Linked DNA regions of Methylococcus capsulatus. Each later gene encodes a partner of the first gene's protein in a complex. Links are inferred from orthologs where the notes say so. Each region holds a gene or a part of one and is shown in the gene's direction. Other genes may lie near its edges.

Evidence for each region.
Region 2: the proteins of uvrB (region 1) and uvrD are in contact, whole or in part, in a crystal structure (PDB 7EGT), measured with the Thermus thermophilus proteins. The link is inferred for Methylococcus capsulatus from one-to-one orthologs. Residues at the interface, in WP_096411307.1 of Thermus thermophilus: Glu23, Leu25, Arg26, Asp27, Gly28, Glu29, Arg30, Phe31, Arg55, Glu326, Asp327, Phe328, Glu379, Ser382, Gln383, His398, Gly400, Arg401; in WP_096412145.1 of Thermus thermophilus: His654, Arg656, Phe657, Gln666, Asp668, Glu669, Lys680, Arg681, Leu682, Ser683, Lys685, Tyr686, Ala687.

What each region holds. Positions count from the first base shown.
Region 1 is NZ_CP104311.1:59,448-66,348, reverse strand. What follows is about bases 734-3,682. They hold uvrB (excinuclease ABC subunit UvrB), read left to right. Parts: upstream 734-1,143; coding sequence 1,144-3,222; downstream 3,223-3,682. Other genes in these bases: N4J17_RS00320 (GtrA family protein), read left to right, coding at 3,592-3,682; N4J17_RS00330 (pyridoxal phosphate-dependent aminotransferase), read right to left, coding at 734-958. Also shown: more of N4J17_RS00330, read right to left, coding at 1-733; more of N4J17_RS00320, read left to right, coding at 3,683-3,996; N4J17_RS00315 (glycosyltransferase family 2 protein), read left to right, coding at 4,018-4,776; N4J17_RS00310 (hypothetical protein), read left to right, coding at 4,845-5,051; N4J17_RS00305 (phospholipid carrier-dependent glycosyltransferase), read right to left, coding at 5,062-6,420; N4J17_RS00300 (hypothetical protein), read left to right, coding at 6,687-6,901. UniProt on the Escherichia coli protein: The UvrABC repair system catalyzes the recognition and processing of DNA lesions. A damage recognition complex composed of 2 UvrA and 2 UvrB subunits scans DNA for abnormalities.
Region 2 is NZ_CP104311.1:2,115,333-2,131,258, reverse strand. The notes cover bases 6,045-8,954. They hold uvrD (DNA helicase II), read left to right. Parts: upstream 6,045-6,364; coding sequence 6,365-8,545; downstream 8,546-8,954. Other genes in these bases: N4J17_RS10540 (DUF6156 family protein), read left to right, coding at 8,841-8,954; N4J17_RS10550 (YgaP family membrane protein), read right to left, coding at 6,045-6,190. In the rest of the region: accC (acetyl-CoA carboxylase biotin carboxylase subunit), read right to left, coding at 1-1,305; accB (acetyl-CoA carboxylase biotin carboxyl carrier protein), read right to left, coding at 1,348-1,803; aroQ (type II 3-dehydroquinate dehydratase), read right to left, coding at 1,804-2,250; N4J17_RS10570 (TlpA disulfide reductase family protein), read right to left, coding at 2,360-2,878; protein-disulfide reductase DsbD, read right to left, coding at 2,868-5,105; divalent-cation tolerance protein CutA, read right to left, coding at 5,090-5,413; N4J17_RS10555 (FxsA family protein), read left to right, coding at 5,460-5,891; more of N4J17_RS10550, read right to left, coding at 5,927-6,044; more of N4J17_RS10540, read left to right, coding at 8,955-9,158; N4J17_RS10535 (hypothetical protein), read right to left, coding at 9,160-9,972; N4J17_RS10530 (alpha/beta hydrolase), read left to right, coding at 10,339-11,349; N4J17_RS10525 (Tex family protein), read right to left, coding at 11,360-13,657; N4J17_RS10520 (HPF/RaiA family ribosome-associated protein), read left to right, coding at 13,930-14,289; N4J17_RS10515 (glutamate dehydrogenase), read left to right, coding at 14,432-15,568; N4J17_RS10510 (hypothetical protein), read left to right, coding at 15,746-15,926. UniProt on the Escherichia coli protein: A helicase with DNA-dependent ATPase activity. Unwinds DNA duplexes with 3'-5' polarity. Translocates on single-stranded DNA with 3'-5' polarity. Initiates unwinding more efficiently from a nicked substrate than double-stranded DNA.

The sequences.
Region 1 (6,901 bases):
TTTTCAGACAGTCGACGCCGGGAATGGCGTTCAGTCTGTCGACCACGAAGTCGTGCCTTTCCTTGAAAGCCTTCACCATGCTGGCGATGAAGCTCTGCTCGCCGTTGAGCGCGGTTTCCGCTGCGACCTGCGAGATCGAGGTGGGATTGGAGGTGCTCTGCGACTGAATATTGGTCATGGCTTCGATCAGACGCTCGGGACCCGCTGCATAGCCGATGCGCCAGCCGGTCATGGAGTAGGCTTTGGACACACCGTTCAGCACCACGGTCCGGTCGTACAGGTCCGGGCAGACGTTCAGGATGTTGCTGAATTTGCCTTCCCAGAGGATGTGCTCGTACATATCGTCGGTGGCGATGACGACCTTGGAAAACCGCCGCAGCACCTCGCCGAGGCCGGCCAGTTCGTCCGCGGTGTAGGCCATGCCGGTGGGGTTGGATGGACTGTTGATCACGAACAGCCGGGTTCTGGCCGTCAGCGCGGCTTCCAGTTGCGCGGGGGAGATCTTGAAGGACTGCTGTTGCCCGGCTTCGACGATCACAGGGACGGCGCCGGCGAGCAGCACCATGTCCGGATAGGACACCCAGTAAGGCGCCGGGATGACGACCTCGTCGCCGGGGTTGAGCAGGGCCTGGGCCAGATTGTAGAAACTCTGCTTGCCGCCGCAGGACACCAGGATCTGCTTGAGCGTGTAGTCCAACCCGTTTTCGCGTTTGAATTTCGCCTGGATCGCCTGTTTGAGACCGGGCGTTCCATCGACCGCCGTATATTTGGTGAAGCCCTTTTCGATGGCCTGGATGGCCGCCTGTTTGATATGGTTCGGCGTGTCGAAGTCCGGTTCGCCGGCGCCCAGTCCCACGATGTCCTTGCCAGCGGCGCGCATCGCCGCGGCGCGGGCGGTGACGGCGAGAGTCGGGGACGGTTTGATGGACTGGACGCGGTCGGAAAGTTGTATGCTCATCAGTTTCGCGGATTGGCTGGAAGAATCGAGGTGTTATGTTACCGGTTAGCCGGCTTTCCTTGAACTCCGGGGGCGGAAAATTTGTCATTATCCAGAGGGTCTTCCGCTTCGCCCCATTCCACTGGCTTCGGATATCCTTGAAATTCCCCTGTCAGTGACTTTTTTCCCGGAGGGTTGAATACGCCATGTTGCCTGGAAGCGGCCATTGCCTGGCCCAACCGGTCGAGCAAAACTTGAAGCTGCCGCGCGGCCAGAAATCCAAGCCGTTCTTACTGAGGAGCGGCTATGCGCCGGCCGGCGATCAGCCGGAGGCCATACGTCGCCTCGTCGAGGGCCTGAACGACGGCGAGCTGCACCAGACGCTGCTCGGTGTGACCGGCTCGGGCAAGACCTTCACCATCGGCAACGTGATCGCCCAGGTGCAGCGTCCGACCCTGATCCTGGCACCCAACAAGACGCTGGCGGCTCAGCTCTACGGCGAGATGAAGGAATTTTTCCCTGAGAACGCGGTGGAATACTTCGTTTCATATTACGATTACTACCAGCCGGAAGCCTATGTGCCTGCTTCCGACACCTACATCGAAAAGGACTCCTCGCTGAACGAGCACATCGAGCAGATGCGGCTGTCGGCGACCAAGGCGCTGATCGAGCGGCATGACACCATCATCGTCGCCACCGTGTCCTCCATCTACGGCCTGGGCGAGCCGGCTTCGTATTTCGAAATGGTGCTGCACCTGGTGCGCGGCGACATGATCGACCAGCGCAGTCTGGTCCGGCGTCTGGCCGAGCTCCAGTACACCCGCAACGAAGCCGAGCTGCGGCGCGGCACCTACCGGGTGCGGGGCGACGTGATCGACATCTACCCGGCCGAGTCGGAGAAGGAGGCGCTGCGGGTCGAGCTGTTCGACGACGAGATCGAGCGGCTGTCGCTGTTCGATCCCTTGACCGGCGAGGTCATTTCCCGCATTGCCCGCTATACCGTCTACCCCAAGACCCATTACGTCACCCCGCGGGAAAAGCTGCTGCAGGCGGTGGAAGAGATCAAGATCGAACTCAAGGACCGGTTGGAGCATCTCCGCAGCCAGCACAAGCTGGTGGAAGCCCAACGTCTCGAACAGCGGACCCTGTTCGACATCGAAATCATCCTGGAGGTCGGCTATTGCTCAGGCATCGAGAACTACTCGCGTTTCCTGTCGGGCCGGGCGCCGGGCGAACCGCCGCCGACTCTGTTCGATTACTTGCCGGACGATGCGCTGATCGTGATCGACGAGAGCCATGTCACCGTGCCGCAGATCGGCGCGATGTACCGCGGCGATCGCTCCCGCAAGGAAACGCTGGTGGAGTATGGCTTCAGGCTACCGTCGGCTCTCGACAACCGGCCGCTCAAATTCGAGGAATTCGAGGCGAGGGCGCCGCAGCGCATCTATGTCTCGGCGACGCCGGGCCCCTATGAGCGGGCTCACTCCGGGGCGGTGGTGGAACAGGTCGTGCGTCCCACCGGCTTGGTCGATCCGGAAGTTGAGGTCCGCCCCGCCTCGACCCAGGTCGACGATCTGTTGTCGGAGATCCGCCTCCGGGTGCAGAGGGGCGAACGCGTGCTGGTGACCACCCTGACCAAGCGCATGGCCGAGGACCTCACTGAGTACCTGATGGAACACGACGTAGCCGTGCGCTATCTGCACTCCGACGTGGACACCGTGGAGCGGGTGGAAATCATCCGCGACCTCCGGCTCGGCAGGTTCGACGTCCTGGTAGGCATCAATCTGCTGCGCGAAGGTCTCGACATTCCGGAAGTATCGCTCGTGGCCATCCTCGACGCCGACAAGGAAGGGTTCCTGCGCTCGGTGGTGTCGCTGATCCAGACCATCGGCCGGGCCGCCCGCAACCTGCACGGCAAGGCGATCCTGTATGCCGACAAGGTGACGCAGTCGATGCAGCAGGCCATCGGTGAAACCGAGCGCCGCCGTGCCAAACAGGTCGCCTACAACGAAACGCATGGACTTACTCCCAGGGGCATCACCAAGTCCGTGACGGACATCCTGGAGGTGCCCATTCCGGGGGGCGTCGCGGGGTCGCGAAAGCAGGCGGCCCGCGCCGCAGAACCCAGTTCTGGGTACAAGGCAACCCGGCCGGTGGATGCGGCCAGACTCATCAAGCAGCTCGAAGAAAAGATGTACGCGCATGCCCGCAACCTGGAGTTTGAGGAGGCTGCCAGGCTGCGCGACGAGATCCAGCGGATTCGGGAGAGCGCACTGATGGCGTGAAGCTTGCTCTGCGTCCGTTCAGCCGGAACGCGGAAGCGCCGGCCGGGATCGGAACTGAAGGGGAAGATGGCATAACGCGTGGTCGTCTGGAACTCGACAGCCAAACCGACGGAGGCTTTCGATGCCGAGAGCCGCAAGCAGGACGCTCACTCACGGGGGTGCCCAAGGCCGAGGATGCGGGCAAGACCTTTGACCGGGGTTTCCGACGGTCATTCTGCGTCCCGCAGGCCGGCAGAGCGATGCTTCCGGTCCGCGGTGGACCAATGTGACCGTTCAGACTGCTCCGATCGATGCGCCCGGTGTCGACTCGTGCCGCGAGCCGTCCTTGTGAACCTCCCGAAGTAGGGTATCTGTGCGACCTTGACCGGTATGCCCAAAGCAAGTCTCCTGAAAAAATTCTTCCGTTTCGTGTGCGTGGGCGGTCTGGCCACGGCTCTGCAGTATGCGATGCTCGTCGCGCTGGTCGGCCTCTGGCAGTGGCAGGTGACCCTCGCTTCTTCGCTGGGTTTCACCGCGAGTGCCGTCGTCAACTACTGGCTGAATTACAAATTGACGTTCAGGGCCGAGAACAGCCACCGCGTCGCAGTATTCCGGTTTTTCATCACGGCCGGCATGGGGCTGGTGCTGAACGGAGCCATCGTTCAGTTCGGAATCACTTATACGCCTTTCCCTTACCTCTGGTCCCAGCTCGCGGCGACCGTTGCCGTCTTGTTCTGGAATTTCGTCGGCAGCCTCAAGTGGACGTATGCGTCGCCGGTTCGAAAATCCGCCTGATACGGAAACCAAGGATTCGCTATGTGCACACTCGCTTTCGTCGTGCCCTGCTTCAATGAAGAAGAAGCGCTGCCGGAAACCGCCAGAAGGCTGGACTTCCTGCTGAAGGACCTTCAAGACAAAGGCAAAATCGGGCCGGATTCGCGGGTCTATTTCGTTGATGACGGCAGCACGGATGCTACCTGGCAGACCATTCGTAACCTGGCAGAGACCTATGGTTTCGTGCGGGGCATGAAGCTGTCCAGAAACCAGGGGCATCAAAGCGCATTGCTCGCCGGACTGATGCATGCGAGAGGGGATTGCCTCATAAGCATCGATGCCGATCTGCAGGATGACCTGGCCGCAGTCGAGGCCATGCTCGATGCCCACGCCGCCGGCGCAGACATCGTCTACGGGGTCCGCAAGAGCCGAAAGACGGATTCGTTGTTCAAGCGTTGGAGTGCCGAAGGATATTATCGTCTGCTGACACTGATGGGGGTAGAGGTGGTGTTCAATCACGCCGATTATCGCTTGATGAGCCGGCGCGCCATCGATGCCCTCCGGGAGTTTGGCGAGGTCAACCTGTTTCTGCGCGGGATCATACCGAAGCTCGGGTTCAACACGGCGACCGTCTATTATGACCGGGCGGAGCGTATCGCCGGGGAATCCAAATATCCTTTGCGGAAAATGCTGGGTCTTGCTCTTCAGGGTGTCACTTCGTTTTCGGTAATCCGTGGATCGCATCCTCGATGCCCCGGACCAAGTGACTTGCTCTTCAGGGTGTCACTTCGTTTTCGGTAATCCCGCTGCGCGTCATCACCTTTCTCGGCTTTGTCATTTCCGCCGTCAGTTTCCTGGTGGTTTGCTGGGTGCTGTGGGTACGGTTCGTGGCCGGCGAAGCCGTTCCCGGGTGGTCGTCGATCCTGCTGCCGATGAGTCTGCTCGGCGGCATTCAATTGCTGAGCCTGGGGGTCATTGGCGAATACCTTGGCAAGATCTACCTGGAAACCAAACGCCGGCCTCGCTATTTCATCCAGGATGTCATCGCGCGGGATAACCAGGAACCGGACGTCTGACCCTGTCCGTTTAGTTTTTCCAACCCGGGATCAAAAAATATATGCTGTCGGCAAAACCCAGCGGAACATGTATGGCAGTATTGTCTGGATAGAAGACGACAAACCACAGAAATGCCCCAGCCAGGACGGCTTTAGCCGTCATTCTGTCGGTTTTTTCCGGGGAGGCTAGATTGCTGCAGAGCCAGCGGGCGAGAATGATGCACAGTATCGGGACCGCCGGCGCATAGTGGTAGAAAAACATGATCCTGGGTGAAATGGTCCATGGCAGCCAGAGCATGAAATAGAGCAGCATAATAAATGCGACGGGCCAGTTCCGCCGCCATTCCATCTTGAAGATCGATGCGGCAACGGCATAAAGCCCGCCATAAAAAATCACCGAGTTTCCCAGGTTGTAAATATTGGCTATTTTTCCAGGCACAGAATAATCAACATACATCCATACCGGACGCAGATTGAGAACCCACTGCCAGGGCTGCGAATGAGCGGCATGGGTGGCTTTCAGTCCGGTATGGTAGAACCACATCTGGCGGAACAGTTCGATGAATTCCGGCCAGCCGTAGCCCAAAGCGAAATACTGCAGATAGGACGCCAGATAAATCGCGACCGGCAAAAGACCCAGCGCGATGGATAGGTTGAGGCACGCCGTCAAAGGCGGCAGGCACCGGTTACGGATCGCCGCGACACTCAGATCCACAGCCAGGACAAGAAACACGTAGAGCGTGGTCCATTTGGTCGCGAGCGCAAGACCCAGTGCCGCTCCAGCGAAATACAGCCAGCGGACCGAGATCTCGTTGCCTTTCCAGCGGACGTAGCCAAGCAAGGCCGTCAGCATGAAAAAGATGAAGTAGATGTCGTTCATGGCGATGCGGGACTGGCTGAGGAGCAGGCCGTCGAGGCTCATCAGTGCGGCGGTCAGGACCGCTATGGGAAGTGAGCCGAACAGCTCGAAAGCCAGCGCGGCGGCGGCGATGGTGGCGAGGGTGCCGAAAAGGACGGAGCCGATACGCCAGCCGAAAGCGTTCTCTCCGAAAACCGCCATCATTCCGGCCATGATCAATTTGGACAAGGGCGGGTGCGTCCATTCATACGCCTTGCCCGGCGGCGGCTTTGCCCAGGGGTCGTAGGCATCCCGGTCGCCATGCAGGACGATGGTAGCGGTGAAGCCGTGATAGACCTCGTCGAAATAAAAGTCCCGCGGATAGTCGAGGCGGGAGATTTTCGTGAAAAAGCCGAACAGGACGATGGCTGTGAACAAGGTGAGAATCCTCTTGTCGGCGAGGAGCCGGCCGAAAAAACCGGTATCCTTCCTGACTTGGCCCAAGGTAGTGGAATTCTCTGCGAATGCGGTCTTCATTGTCCTGCTGTTCATCGATGGCAGTTGTCCGGGTGAATGGGCGCGGCGGAATCAGAAATCCCAGCGCTACCCCACGTTGACATAATAGCCTTTGGTCTCGCGCGTGTTGAGCATCAGTGCCGGCTCGTCCTCCAAAGGATTGTCCTTGTGGCTGACCGCGAGGGGAAACCGTGTCTGCGCATGGTCAAGCCTCGGCTGTTTCCAGCCGTCTTAACTTTGGTAGTTGGGGCACTTGTCGCCCGGGCGGCCTTGGGGGGCGTCGTCCCCGTGGCAGACGGGGGATGAGTGAGGGGGTCACGATGATTTTTCTGGCCGGCTGGCAGGGGGAACATTCGACCTTCTTGCGCGACAAGCTGACGGTGCTGCGGGTCTACATCCTGGCCTGCCTGGAGCAGGGCGGGCAGCGGGACGACGCTTTCGAGATCAAGTTGGGCCAGTACCGGAAGGAGTTCGAATTCGTGCTGCACAATGCCAAGCGCCAGGACGGGACGCGGGT
Region 2 (15,926 bases), 2.1 Mb from region 1 along the record:
CTGCCCGCCCGCCTCGAAAGCACTGTCGTTGACGATATCGAGCAACAGCGGAATATTGCATTTGATTCCGCCGATCACCATCTCGTTCAAGGCCGTACGCATCCGGGCGATCGCTCCGGCGCGAGTTTCACCATGGGCAATCAGCTTGCCGATCATGGAATCGTAATACGGCGGAACACGATAGCCGTTGTAGATGTGGGTCTCGACACGGATACCCGGCCCGCCCGGCATATGGAACTGCTCGATCAGCCCCGGCGATGGCATGAAATTGACGGGATCCTCTGCATTGATCCGGCATTCGATGGCATGCCCGCGCATTTCCACTTCGGCCTGACGGATCGAAAGCGGCTCGCCGGCGGCGATCCGCAGCTGTTCCTTGACGATGTCGAAGCCGGTGACCATTTCGGTCACGGGGTGCTCGACCTGGACCCGGGTGTTCATTTCGATGAAATAGAACTGGCCATCCTGGTAGAGGAATTCGAACGTGCCGGCGCCGAGATAACCGATCTCTCTGCATGCCTGCACGCAACGCATGCCCATCTCATCCCGCTGTGCCTGGGTGATGCCGGGTGCCGGCGCTTCTTCCACGACCTTCTGGTGACGGCGCTGGGTGGAGCAGTCACGCTCCCCCAGATGAACCACGTTGCCGTGTGAATCCGCGATCACCTGAAACTCGATGTGGCGCGGATTCTCCAGAAACTTCTCCATGTATACCATGTCGTTCCCAAACGCGGCGCCGGCCTCGCTCCGGGTCAGTTCAATGGAAGCGGCAAGACTGGCCTCGCTGTGCACGACCCGCATGCCGCGCCCGCCACCGCCACCGGCAGCCTTGATGATGATGGGAAAACCGATCCGTCTGGCGATTACCAGATTCTCTTGCTCGTTCTCTCCCAGAGGGCCGTCCGAGCCCGGCAGAGTGGGGATCCCGGCCTTTTTCATCGCTTCGATGGCCGCGACTTTGTCTCCCATCATGCGGATGGTTTCCGGCCTCGGTCCGATGAAGATGAATCCGCTCTGAATCACCTTTTCGGCGAAATCGGCGTTTTCCGATAAAAAGCCATAGCCGGGATGGATCGCCAGAGCATCGGTGACCTCGGCGGCACTGATGATCGCCGGAACATTCAGATAACTGTCACGCGAGGCCGCCGGTCCGATGCAGACCGACTCGTCGGCCAGGCGCACGTGCTTCAGATCGCGGTCCGCTTCGGAATGTACGGCGACGGCCTTGATCCCAAGCTCGCGGCAAGCACGGAGGATGCGCAAAGCGATTTCACCGCGATTGGCGATGACGACTTTACCTAGCATAGTGAGTACCTTGGAGACTGTTGAGCCGAAACGGGCCGAAGGCTATTCGATCACGAACAGCGGCTGGTTGTACTCCACGGGCTGACCGTTCTCCACCAGAATCTTGGTCACTATGCCGGCCTTGTCGGCTTCGATCTGATTGAGGATTTTCATCGCTTCGATGATGCAGAGCGTGTCGCCGACTTCGACCCGCTGCCCCACTTCCACGAACGCCTTGGAACCGGGAGAGGGTGCCCGGTAGAACGTGCCCACCATGGGGGATCGCACCTCGTGGCCGGTAGTTTCCTTGGCCGCTTCGGTGGGTGGCGGTGCCGGCTGCCCGGTGGGAACCTGGGATACCGCCGCTGGCATCGTCCCCGCCGCCAAGGCGGCGGGGACCGCGAGGCTGGAGGTGTAACGACTGATCCGGACGGACTCTTCCCCTTCGCGAATTTCGATCTCCGCGATATCCGATCCCTCGATGATATCGATCAGTTTTTTTATTTTTCTAATATCCATCTATAACGACCTATATGTCATTTGCAGGGCGGCCTGGAGCGCCAGTTCGTAGCCCACGGGGCCCAATCCGCAGATGACCCCCTTGGCAATATCGGAAAGATAGGAATGACGGCGGAACGGCTCGCGCGCATGCACGTTCGAAATGTGTACTTCAATGAAAGGCACGGCGGTGGCCAGCAGCGCATCGCGCAAAGCGACGCTGGTATGGGTGAACGCACCGGGATTGATGATGATCATGTCGACCGCGTCGCGGAACGCCTGGTGAATGCGTTCGATCAAAGCATGTTCGGCATTGCTCTGAAAGAAATCGATCGGCATGCCCGCCGCCCTGGCCTGTGCCTCCAGGCGCGATTCGATATCCGAAAGCGTGTCGCTGCCATAGATGCCGGGCTCACGCACCCCCAACAGATTGAGGTTAGGCCCGTTCAGCACCAAGATACCCGCCATTGCGCGTGCCAGCTCTTAAATATCGATGAAATCGCCCAAACAGGCGGCGGTATTCTGCCGAAATGACAGTATCTTGTCCACAAATGCAGCAACAGGCCGGTTGGCGGCATCATCGGGGCGACATGAGCCGCGGCCCGATGGCGGCCAGAAAGCCGTTCTTCGTCTGGGGCCCCAGGAAAGTCGCGAGCACCCGCCCGCGGCCGTCGAAAGCCACGCTGAAGGGCAAGCCTCCGCCGGCATTCCCGAGGTGCGCCGCCAACGTATCGCCACCGTGCTCACCGACCAGGATACGATAGCCCACCGGCAGCTGCCGCAAAAACGCCGCAACCGCCTCACGGTCCTCCAGCGCCAGACCGACGACCTTGAGCCCGCGCGGCCCGAATTCCGCATGGAGGTCGTCCAGCACCGGCATTTCCTCCCGGCACGGTTCGCACCAGCTTGCCCAGAAATTCAGCAGCAGCACTTCGGAACGCTCATCGGACAGACGCACGGGGTGGCCGGAAAGGTCGGGAAACACCGATTCCGGCCCCTGCCAGTCGGGCGCTGCAACCGACAGCCAACGCTGCGCCAGCGCCCCCGCCAGAAGGGCCAACACAGCGACCAGAACCAGCACGAACCTATCGGACACCGTCGAACAGCCGCTCGAGGTGATGGACGAACTTTTCCGACTCGGTAAAGCCCACCAGCCGGAAAGGTTTCCGCTCGCTCCGGTCGGGACCGAAAAACAGCGTCGCCGGCGGACCGACCAGACCGAAGCGCCGTAGCAATGCCTGGTCCTCATCGCCGTTTTCGGTGATGTCGGCCTTGAGCAGCACCATCTCTTTCAGCTTCGCCTTGACCGCAGGATCGCTGAAGGTGTGACGCTCCATCTCCTTGCACGACACACACCAATCGGCGTAGAAATCGAGCATCGCCCAGCGTCCGGCAGAAGCGGCCTCATCCAGACGAGCCTCCAGTTCCGCCAGGCTCGCCACCCTCAAGAAAGGCGGGGGACCGGCATCGGCGACGGCAGCCGGGGGAGCGGCCACCCCCCGCAAAGGTTGTAATGGATCGCGGCTGCCAGCCGCCACTCCAAGCAGCATGAACACGCCGTAGACGGCCATCGCCACACCCAGTCCTTTCCATAGCTTGCGCCAGCCCGAAGCCCCCGCGGGCAGGGCATCGAGCGCCCCCATGTATACGGCCGGCACGATGAGCAGCAGCGCCCACATCAGCATGGCGAGGGACAGGGGGACGATCCGCTCCAGCATCGATACCGCCACAGCCAGCATGGCCACGCCGAACACCGACTTGACTGCATTCATCCACATGCCGGCCTTGGGCAGCAGTTTGCCCGCCGAGGTGCCGATTGCCAGCAGCGGCAGTCCCATGCCCAGGCCAAGGGAAAACAGGGCGACCCCACCCAGCAGCGCATCGCCGCTCCGGCCGATGTAGATCAGCGCCCCCGCCAGCGGTGCCGCCACGCAAGGCCCCACGAGGCCGGCCGACAGCAGTCCCATCACGGCCGCGCCAGCCAGACTGCCCGCCTGTTGCCGCGAACTGAGCGCCGCGATCCGCGACTGCAGGGCGATCGGGAGCTGAAGCTGGTAGAAGCCGAACATGGATAGCGCCAGCACCACGAACAGGCCGCTGAAAGCTCCGATCGCCCATGGGTTCTGCAATGTGGCCTGGAGGTTAGCACCGAACAGGGCGGCCAGAACTCCGAAGCCGGTGTAAGCCAAGGCATGGGCGAGCACATAGGCCAGCGACAGCGAAAACGCCCGGCGCGTGGTGATGGCATGACCGTGGCCGACGATGACGCCGGAAAGAATCGGGATCATCGGGAAAATGCAGGGGGTGAAGGCGAGCAGGACGCCGAAACCGAGGAAACTCAGCATGTTGAGCCAGAGCGAACCGCGCCAGAGCCCGTCGGCAATGCGGTCCTGCTCGGTGATGACGGTCGCTCCGGCCACCGCCGAGACACTTTTTCCTTCCGCAGCGGCCGGCAGGGCGAGCTCGACCGTCTTCGCCATCGGCGGGTAGCAGACGCCCCGCTCGGCGCACCCTTGGAAGCCGGCCTCCAGGGTGAGGGTGCGAGGACCGCTGTCGGTCCTGACCAAGGGAATGTCAACGGCGACCTCGCCATGGAAGATTTCCACCGCGCCGAACTCTTCGTCGATCTTCGGCTCCCCGCGCGGGAACGCATAGCCCCCCAGAGCGACGCCCTCGGAATCGCGCAAGACAATGCGGAATTTTTCGCGGTAGAGGTAATAACCGGGCGCGATCTGCCAACTCAGCCGGAGGACGTCGCCGGTCGGCGCCTCGGCGAAAAAGCGGAACGCTTGATCCGCCGGCAGCAAGTCCCCGTTCGCCGGCCCACTGCCGATACCCCGGAGCGCACCGGCCAGCCGCGTGAACGCCCCACCACCGCCGATCGCAGCGGTTGTCACCCCGATCCGCCGCTGGTACGGTGGGAAGCAGACACCGGCATCGGCACAGCCCTGCACCGTCACCTCCAGTTCCAGCGACTCCGGCAGTGCGGATTCCGCAACGAGAGGTAGCTGGACCTCGACATGTCCCCGGTAAGTTTCGACTTCGCCGAAAAATGCGTCCTGCTTCTTGTAGCCTGCCGGAAAGACCGGCTCGCCGAGGCGGACACCTGGGGTGCGCGATGCGAACTTGAATTTGCTCCGGTAGAGGTAATAGCCGTCGGCGATGTCCCACGCCAGCGAAACCATGCCGGCGCCGGACTGCCGAGCAGTTACCGGGAACGCCCGCTCCGGCGACAGGAGGTCACGGCCGTCTACGGCGAGCACAGGCGCACTGGCCAGCCCAAAAACCAGGAGCAGGCCGATCCATCTCACGGCGTCACGCATGTTCCGACCCATTCGAGATATTCCGGCAATCCGCTTTGGATGGGGATCGCGATGATTTCTGGAAGTTCATAAGGATGCCGCGCCCTCAACCAGGTCTGCAGTTCCACCTGACGGGACGCCCGAGTCTTGGCAAACAGAAGACATTCCGCCGATTTCTCGAGAACACCCTGCCACCGGTAGACCGACCGTACCCCGGAGACAATGTTCACGCAGGCCGCCAGTCTCCCTTCGACCAACCCTTCCGCCAAAACACCGGCGGTTTCCTCATCCGGACAGCTGCAAACGACTAGACAGTAGACCGATGTCATGGGAAAAAGTGCGCCCGTTGTTTAAAGTTTACAGAAACCCGTATCGATGAATCCGTTGAAACTCGCCATCCTGGCGCTACTGCTGCTGCCGATCGCAGAAATTTACGTCTTGATCCGTGTCGGCAGCGTGCTCGGTTTTCTGCCGACCCTTCTGCTGCTCGGCTCGGCAGCACTGGCCGGAACCTATCTCATGCAAACCCAGGGACTGAAAACCTTCGCTCGCATCCAGCAAAGCCTGGAAGCCGGGCGTATCCCTGCACAGGACATGATCGAAGGCGGTCTGATCCTGATTGCCGGCATTCTTCTTCTGATACCCGGCTTCCTGTCCGACGGGGCGAGCCTTATCCTGCTGCTGCCGGCATCGCGCCGGCTGATTGCGGCCTATCTCGTCGAGCACATGCTCCGGGATTTCCAGCCACCGGACTCACCGGATTCCGGCGCCCGAACCCTCGAAGGACAGTTCCGACGCGAGGACTAGCCGGGCGCATCCCTGCGCCGGAGGACCGCTGTCCATCAGTGGGATTCGGTGCCGGAATGGGAACCGCTATCGGGTGCCGGTTCATTCGGATCGACGGTGCTCTTGGAGAGCCCGGAATACACCGGACACCAGCGCATGAGTGCGGTGGCCACGAGGACGATGCCGATCAGCAGCAGGAAGATATTCCCGAGGAACACTGAAAGCAGCAGCGCTACGGCGCCGCCTATCATGCGGTACTGGCGATCTTTCAGGCCGACGTTGAGCTCACGCTTTAGCATTTTCTTATAATCAAAAGCCATTGTCATAACCTCCTCTTGAACGTGCGGTCGCTTAAGGGAAAACCCTTGCCCTCTGCGGAGGGAGGGCCGGGCGAGGAAAACGGGCACGGCGCATTGGGCCATATCCCTGGGGTAAAGCTTCTCGATTGTGCAGGCTCCCCAGGTATTGCGCAAGACGGGTGTAAAATGCCCGTCATGGACATCACCGACATCATCGCTCCCCTGAACGAAGCCCAGCGTGAGGCCGTCACCGCACCGGACCGCTCGCTGCTGGTGCTGGCCGGAGCAGGCAGTGGCAAGACCCGCGTATTGGTACATCGCATCGCCTGGCTGCTTCGGGCCGAAGGCGTCTCGCCGCATGCCATCCTCGCCGTGACTTTCACCAACAAGGCCGCGAACGAGATGAAGGCGCGGATCGAAGCGCTGCTCGAGCTGTCGACTCAGGGCCTGTGGGTCGGCACTTTCCACGGCCTGGCGCACCGTTTCCTGCGTCGCCATGCGCCCGAAGCCGGACTGCCCGAGGGCTTCCAGATCCTCGATTCCGACGACCAGTACCGGTTGATCCGCCGGCTGCTCAAAACCCTGGAACTGGACGAGGCGCGCTGGCCGCCGCGCCAGATCCAGTGGTACATCAACACCCAGAAGGATGAAGGCCGCCGGGCCAGGAACCTGCCCGACTCCTACGACCCGTTCGAACAGCAGATGCGGCGGATCTATCTCGCCTATGAGGAACTGTGCCAGCGTTCCGGCCTGGTGGATTTCGCCGAGCTGCTGCTGCGCACCCACGAATTCCTGCGCGACAACGCCGACGCCCTCGCACACTATCAGGAACGCTTCCAGCACGTGCTGGTCGATGAATTCCAGGACACCAACAGCGTGCAGTACGCCTGGCTACGGTTATTGACCCAGGACCGCGACAATCTCAGCGTAGTGGGCGATGACGACCAGTCCATCTACGGCTGGCGCGGCGCCAAGATCGAAAACCTGCACCGTTTCCGGCGGGACTACCCGCGCCACCGGATGATCCGCCTGGAGCAGAACTACCGCTCCACCGGCAACATCCTCAGCGCCGCCAATGCTCTGATCGCCCGGAACGAGGGGCGGCTCGGCAAGAATCTGTGGACCGAAGGCGGCCGGGGGGAACCGATCTCGGTCTATGCCGCCTTCAACGAGCAGGACGAGTCCTGTTTCGTGATCGAGCGGATCCGCCGCTGGGTGGAGGAAGGCGGAAGGCGCAGCGACGCGGCCATTCTGTACCGTTCCAACGCCCAGTCGCGCCAGTTCGAGGAAAAGCTGCTGGCCCTCGGCATCCCCTACCGGGTCTATGGCGGCCTGCGTTTCTTCGAGCGCGCCGAGATCAAGGACGCCCTCGCCTACCTGCGGCTGATAGCCAACCATCACGACGATCCCGGCTTCGAACGGGTCATCAACACTCCGACCCGCGGCATCGGCGCCAAGACCCTCGACCTCGTCCGCGAACTGGCGCGCTTCGAGCAGCTGTCGTTGTGGGCCGCCGCGGAGAAGTTGATCGGCGACGGCGTGCTGCCCGCCCGGGCCGCAGGCGCCCTGGCCGGATTCCTGGATCTCGTCGAAACCATGGCCGCCGCGGCCCAGGGGCGGGCGCTGTGGGAACAGGTAGAGCTCGCGGTCAAAAGCTCCGGCTTACTGGAACATTACCGTAAGGAGAAAGGCGAGCAGGCGGAAGCCCGGGTGGAAAATCTGGAGGAACTGGTCGGCGCCGCCCGCCAGTTCGAGCTGGATCCGCTGATCGATCCCGAACTGGGTGGCCTCGACCAATTCCTCGCCCACGCGGCGCTGGAGGCCGGCGAGAACCAGGGCGAAAGTTGCGAGGACTGCGTCCAGCTCATGACCCTGCATGCGGCCAAGGGCCTGGAATTCAACCTGGTGTTCCTGGTCGGCCTGGAGGAAGGCTTGTTTCCCAGCCTGCAGTCGCTGGAAGACCCCGCCCGCCTCGAAGAAGAACGCCGCCTCTGCTACGTCGGTATCACCCGGGCGCGGCGCAAGCTCTATATCACCCACGCCGAGTGCCGGCGGCTCTACGGCAAGGAGACCTATCCGCGGCGATCCCGTTTCCTGCGGGAACTGCCGCCAGACTGTCTGGAAGAGGTCCGGATGAAGGGCGGGGTCAGCCGGCCTGTCGCATCCGCGATGCAGTCGGCCGATACGTCGGCCATGCCCGGCGCAGGCGCTCGCGGGGGATTCAGGTTGGGCCAGCGGGTCCGCCACGGCAAGTTCGGCGAGGGCGTGATTTTGCAACAAGAGGGCGACGGAGCCCAGGCGCGGGTCCATGTCAATTTCGCGGAGGTGGGCGCCAAATGGCTGATGCTGGCCTACGCCAACCTGGAACCAATCTGAACGCACCCACAAAAAAAGCTGGCGGAAAGTGGCGCATCCATGACAGTTCTTCAGTTCAAAGACACTCTGCCGCCAGGCCAAAAGTGAGGTTATGCGCCAGCTATCTAGCAAGACCGATGCCAACAAAGCCAGCCCATGATTTGCACGGTTTGAGGACTACGAACCGGTTCCGCTCCGGATACGGCAGGTCAAAACCCGGAAACAAGCAAGTCTTTTCACGCAGTTCCCGCCATTCCACGCCAGCCCACACTTATGCCATCATCGTCGCTCCACGAATAAAGCCCTGGGTGCAACCATGTCCGAAGCGATCGCCGCCACCTGCCGGTTCTTCCTGACTTACAGCGGTGTGAACCTCCCTCTCAAGTTGACGACCGAACTCGAACCGGAACAGCTCAGCCACAGAAACACCTATTTTCAAGGGTTTTTCGACGACCAGGACCGCCTGGTCGGCCTGCAGAAGATGGTTTACGGCGAGGTCGAGATGGAGCACCGCTATGCCTATCACCGGAATGGCAAACTCAGGCGCGCGGAAATCACCGATGCCGAGGGCGAGCTGACCGTCCTGGATTTCAACGAAGACGGCTTACGCCTCGCCGGCGCGGCAATGGACTGAGTCAGCCGCCCCGTGTCCTGGACTCCGACTTGGGAAACGCCCGGCCCGCAGCTTTCAAGGCCCATAGAAAACGGCTGAATTCGATGCCCAGCCTCGTCTCGAGCCGGCGTGCCCGTTGTTCCATCGCATCCATGGCCGCCCGCTTCGGTTCGGAGGCGAGCGAAAACCCGATCAGGTTACCCCGCCCCGGAACCGCCAGCCGGAATGCCGGCCCGTCAAAGGCTTTTCTCATCATATCCAGAGCCCGGTTGCAAGCTGCGGTCTGCGAACCCCAGAGATTGATGCCGAACACGCCGGCCGGCCGTAGCATACCCGCGCAGCCGAAATAGAACGACTCCTCCGCCACCGGCGAGGCCATGCCCTCCCCGTCGAACAGATCAGCGAGAATGAGATCGTAGGCGGCAAGCCTCCCCGCCTGTTTGACGAATTCCCCAGCGTCACCGACCGTGACGGATAACCGCGGGTGCAACGGCAGTCCGAAGAACCGGTGGGCAATCTCGACGACCACCCCGCGCCGCTCCACCACGTCGATCTGACAGGCCGGAAAGTGCTGGAACAATGCCTTCGCCAGCGAACCGCCACCGAGCCCGAGCAACAGAACGTCGGAAGGCTGGGGATGGAACAGTAAGGCGCTCAGCATCGCCCGCACATAAGGCAGCTCGACCCGGTCCGGTTCCTGTAGACACATGGCGCTTTGCCGCGCCGGTGTACCGAAATGCAAGGTCCGTACACCGAACGTATCGACCACCTCGATCGAACCGTAAGCGTCCCGCGCGAAGTGGATGAGGTCCCCCCCGAACTTCCTGGACGGCATGCACGTCGTCGAAACAACCATGGCCTCTCTCAGCGACGGCAAATCAGGTGATATCCCACACAAACCGGGGCGATTGCCACAGCCCCGACCCCGGTTCCACCGGAAAGACTGATGCCGATCCACGAAGACACGGCGCGTCGAATGAATGGCATGGATTTTGTGTACTCACCAAACGAATGCTTTGCCTTTCTGGGGTACGCCGGGGACCGACACACTTCTTCTTCGCGAAGACCACCTTCTCCTCTCCCAAGTCTTGCACTCTCGTCTTCTCACTCGACTGCTCGTCCCTGGTTGATTTTTTCGCCTCATAAGGTTTGCCATCCGGCGGTATAATTTCCCATTCGTCTCCTCACCGCCACGTCCGCTATGGACCATCGTGTCGTCATCGCACCCAGACGTGCCGTACTTTGCCTGACACTCCTCATGATACAGGCGGCCTGTACCCCTGTGGTCAACCATCCCGGCCCGAATGTGGCGCCGCCGCGACTGTACGCCGGCCATTTCATCGCCCCCGATGGCGCGGTGCTGCCGGTCCGGCACTGGCTGCCGCCCGGAACACGGCCCAAAGCCGTCATCGTCGCCGTCCACGGCTTCAACGACTACAGCCTAGCTTTCGAGCCTTTGGGCAGTTATCTAAAGACCCAGGGAATCGGCTGCTACGCCTACGACCAACGCGGCTTCGGGCTGGCGCCGGGGCGCGGCCTCTGGGCGGGAGTCGAGGCCTATACCGGGGATCTCAAAACCTTCGTCGGCCAGGTCCGGGTTCGACATCCGGGCGTGCCGGTCTATCTGCTCGGGGAAAGCATGGGCGGCGCCGTGGCCATCGTCACCATGACCTCCGCCCGCCCGCCACGCGTCGATGGCCTGATCCTGTCCGCGCCGGCGGTATGGTCGCGCAACACCATGCCGTGGTACCAAAGCTTGTTGCTGGCTGTGAGCTCGCATACCCTCCCCTGGTTGCGCATCACCGGCGAAGGACTGGGGGTGATGGCATCGGACAACATCGAGATGCTCCGCGGACTGGGGCGGGATCCGAACGTCATCAAAGCCACCCGGGTCGACGCGATAAAAGGCTTGGCAGACCTGATGGACACCGCCCAGGAACGTGTCTCAGGACTCAAGATTCCGACCCTCGTGCTCTATGGTGAGCGCGACGAGATCATTCCGAAAGCGCCGCTCATGATCCTGCTGGACAAACTTCCAGCCGGCACCCGCTTCGCCTATTACCGCCAGGGTTACCACCTGCTGTTGCGCGACCTCCAGGCTGAGAGGCCCTGGCGTGACATCGCGGCCTGGATCACGACACCGGCGGCGCCGCTGCCATCCGGGGAGGAACGCCAGGCCGCCAAAGACCTCCCGGCAGCGGACGGCACCTGAAACGGTAAACTCAGCGCCCGCGCTTCAAGGCCTGCGCCAGCGCCTCGGCCATGGCGCCTTGGGGTACCGGCTGCGGAGTGGCCTTGCTGCGCGGCTTGCCGGCCGGCCCTCTCGCCTCCGGACGCGGCGGCCCCGCTTCGCTCTTCACCGCGTCGCTGCGCATCGACAGGGCGATCCGCTTGCGCGGGACATCGACCTCCAGCACCTTCACTTGAACCACGTCCCCGGCCTTGACCACCTCGCGCGGGTCGCGCACGAACCGGTCCGCCAGGTGGGAGATGTGAACCAGACCGTCCTGATGCACGCCGACATCGACGAAAGCGCCGAAATTGGTGACGTTGGTCACCACCCCTTCCAGCCGCATACCTGGCTGGAGGTCCTTGAGCTCGGTCACCCCATCCTTGAAACGGGCGGTCTTGAACTCCGGCCGGGGATCACGGCCGGGCTTCTCCAGTTCGCGCAGGATGTCGGTGACGGTGGGCAGCCCAAAGCGCTCGTCAGTGAACTGTTCGGCATTCACGCTGCGCAGGAAGGCCACGTTACCGATGAGCTCGCGAATATCCTTGCCGGTGCGCTGGACGATCTTCTCCACCACCGGATAGGCTTCCGGATGCACGGCGGAAGCATCCAGCGGATGTTCGCCATTGGCAATGCGCAGGAAGCCGGCAGCCTGCTCGAAGGCCTTGGGCCCGAGCCGCGAGACCTTCTTCAACTGCTCCCGATTGGAGAACGGCCCATGCTGGTTGCGGTATTCCACGATATTCTGACCCAGACTCTGCGATAGGCCGGAGACGTAACGCAGCAGCGAGACCGAAGCGGTGTTGACATCCACCCCCACCGCGTTCACGCAGTCCTCCACCACCGCATCGAGGGTACGGCCGAGTTGGGTCTGGTTGACATCGTGCTGGTACTGGCCGACGCCAATCGACTTGGGTTCGATCTTGACCAGCTCCGCCAGCGGATCCTGCAGGCGGCGAGCGATGGACACCGCACCCCGCAACGACACGTCGAGCTCGGGAAACTCATGCGCTGCCAGCTCCGACGCCGAATACACCGAGGCCCCGGCCTCCGACACCACCACCCGGGTCACGCCCAGTTCCGGATGGCGCTGCATCAGATCGGCCACCAATTGGTCAGTCTCGCGCGAAGCGGTACCATTGCCGATACTAACCAAGCTGACGCCGTGACGGGCGATCAGCGCCGCCAGCGTCGCGATGGACTCGTCCCAACGGTTCCTGGGGGCATGCGGATAGATCGTGTCGGTGGCCACCAGTTTGCCGGTGCCATCGACCACAGCGACCTTCACGCCGGTGCGCCACCCTGGATCCAACCCCAGGGTGGCACGCTGCCCGGCCGGCGCCGCCAGCAGCAAATCCTTCAGGTTGCTGGCAAACACCCGGATGGCCTCGGCCTCTGCCGTCTCCCGCAGGCGCTGCATCAGATCGAGTTCGATGCGGGTCAGGAGCTTTGCCTTCCAGGCCAGGCGCACGGTTTCCAACAGCCAGCCATCGGCCGGACGGCCGCGGTCGGCGATGCCGAAAGCACTGGCAATGCGATGTTCGGCGAACCGGTGGCCGGATTCCTCGTCCTTGGCCACCTGCAGACCCAGCACCAGGACGCCTTCGTTACGCCCGCGCAGCAGGGCCAGGGCGCGGTGCGAAGGGATCCTCCCCAGCGCCTCCTCATAGTCGAAATAATCCTTGAACTTCGCTCCTTCCTGCGCCTTGCCGTTGACCAGGGATGAAACCAGCAACCCTTCGCTCCACACCTTTTCGCGCAATTCGCCCGCTATGGTCGCCTCCTCGGCAAAGCGCTCCATCAGGATCTGACGGGCACCGTCCAGAGCTGCGCCGGCATCGGCCACGCCTTTGCCGGCGTCGACGTAGCCGGCCGCCACCGCCAGAGGATCGAGCCCCGGCTCTGCCAGCAGCGCATCGGCCAGAGGCTCCAACCCCGCCTCACGAGCGATCTGAGCCTTGGTACGCCGCTTCGGCCGGTAGGGAAGATACAAGTCTTCGAGAGCGGTCTTGGTATCGGCCTCACGGATGGCCTGCTCCAGCTCCGCTGTCAGCTTGCCCTGTTCGGCGATGCTGGCCAGAATGGCAGCGCGCCGGTCGTTCAGCTCCCGCAGATAGCTGAGCCGTACTTCCAGGGTACGCAATTGGGTATCATCCAGGCCCCCTGTCGCTTCCTTGCGATAGCGCGCGATGAAAGGCACGGTGGCGCCTTCGTCCAGCAGTGCCGCCGCCGTTTGTACCTGGCGTGCCTGAACGCCGAGTTCCTGCGCGATACGAGCGATCACGTCCATCGTCTTGGATCCTTAGATAGAGCCAGTAAAAGACCCTGGATTTTAACAGTCCCGATCCCTTGCGACACCGCCGGCCTCGGGAAGATGCCGGGCAAGCCCCGTTCGACACCGTCCTAAAGCAATGCCATAATGCACAATTGCGCCGCAATTTGACGTGCGCCTCGCGACCGGGAAACGCGGGCCGGCTGGACATGAACGCCAAAAAGACGAAGACCACCGGCCCGATGTCTTTTCCCAAGCTCATACTCATCGAACAGTTATCGGGATCGATTATGCAAGTACCTCTGGAGATTACGTTTCGTGGCATTCCGCACTCCGACGCGGTGGAAACCCGGATTCGCGAAAAAGCGGACAAACTGGAGCAGTTCTGCGACCACATCATCAGCTGCCGGGTCGCCGTGGAAGCCGAGCACCATCACCAGCACCAGGGTAATCTCTACCATGTGCGCATCGACCTGGCCGTCCCGAACAAGCATCTGGTGGTCAGCCGGGAACATCACGACAAACAGGCTCACGAAGACGTCTACGTCGCGCTGCGCGATGCGTTCGACGCGATCAAGCGCCAGCTCGAAGAATATGTCCGCATCCAGCGCGGCGAAGTCAAAAACCATCAGGCACCCCAGACGATCTGAATCTCCGAGGACCCGCCATGCCACCGGCGGGTCCCCCGGAAAGCCGTCCCTATTATATCCAGCAGACCAACCCTCAACTGTAATATGGGCGGGTTAGCCTGTTAGGCTTGACGACGATCAGTCCTGCCTAAGGAAGCCTTGCATGAGGGACATATTCGACGCCGCCGACGAGTTCGGCCCCACCCGCATCATCCACCTCTGGGAGCCTTCGATCGGGCTGAAGGCGACTGTCATCATCGACAACAACATATTGGGACCGGCGATCGGTGGATTACGCATCGCCGCCGTCGCTTCCACCAGCGAATGCTGTCGCCTCGCTCGAACCATGACCCTCAAATGTGCCGCAGCCGATCTCCCGCATGGCGGGGGAATCGCGGTACTCCACCCTGCCCCCGGAAGCCTCGAGAACGCCTACAACCAACATCGGGTGCGGGCGCTGGCGGGGGCGCTGCGCAGCGAAGACCAGTTCATCTTCACACCGGACATGGGCTCCGATGAAACTGCCATGGCCTGGATCCACGATGAAAACGGGAGGGCGATGGGTCTGCCGCGGGAGCTGGGTGGCATCGCACTGAGTCGCATCGGCGCGGCCGGCTGGGGAATCTACCACGCCACCGAGGTGGCGCTGCGGTACTGCGGCTTCAAACTCGAGGATGCCCGGGTCGTCATCCAGGGATTCGGCACGGTCGGCCAGAACACGGCCCGCTACCTCGCGGAAAACGGCGCCGTCGTGGTGGGTATCTCCGACAGCGGAGGGACGCTTTACCATCCCCGGGGGCTCGACATCGCAGAACTGGTCGCCCTCAAGAAGAACGGCGGCAGCGTCACCGATTCGACCGAAGGCGAGCGCCTCGCACGGGATGCCGCGGTCCACCTCGACTGCGATATCTGGATAGCGGCGGCCGGGACCGATGCCATCACCCAGGTCAACGTCGACCGGCTCAAAGCCAGGCTGGTGGTCGAAGCCGCCGATGCGTCACTGCCCCCCTCGGCGGAGCGCTATCTCCATGAAAAAGGCGTCATCTGCGTCCCGGACTTCATCGCCAATGCCGGTGGCCTGATCGGTGCGGCGATGGAATACCGGGGCGCCAATAAAACCCAGATTCTGAGCGCCATCAAGGAGAAAATCCGGCGCAACACGGAAAAAATCCTGCAGTCGGTCGAAACCGATGGCACCCTGCCCCGCGAGGCGGCAATCCAGCTTGCGATTAAGCCGATCGTCAAAGCCATGGGCTACCGCCGCTGGAGCGGTTTGTCCACAAACAAGGGAACGGCCTGAACGTCGCGCCTTGCCGTCTCAACGAGGATGCTCGCCCCGTGTACACCGTGTTCGCCCATGTGCTATAAAACCACGCAATCCGCGACGCCTCAAGCGTACCATACGGATATTACGCTGTTCTGACGAACAGACCATCCCTCCCTGTTCTAGACGGAAAGTGGTTACACAGACATGGCGATGCAGTATACAAAGAACATGCTTTACCTTCTGAAAACCGCCGCGCTTGCCCTGATCCTCACCGGCTGCGACGACAACGGCAACTCCATCCCCGCGGCGTCGGGCTCGGAAGCGCACATCAGCGGTAACGTCAGCGACCAGACCGGCCCGATCAACGAAGGGCATCTGCAGGTCACCGACA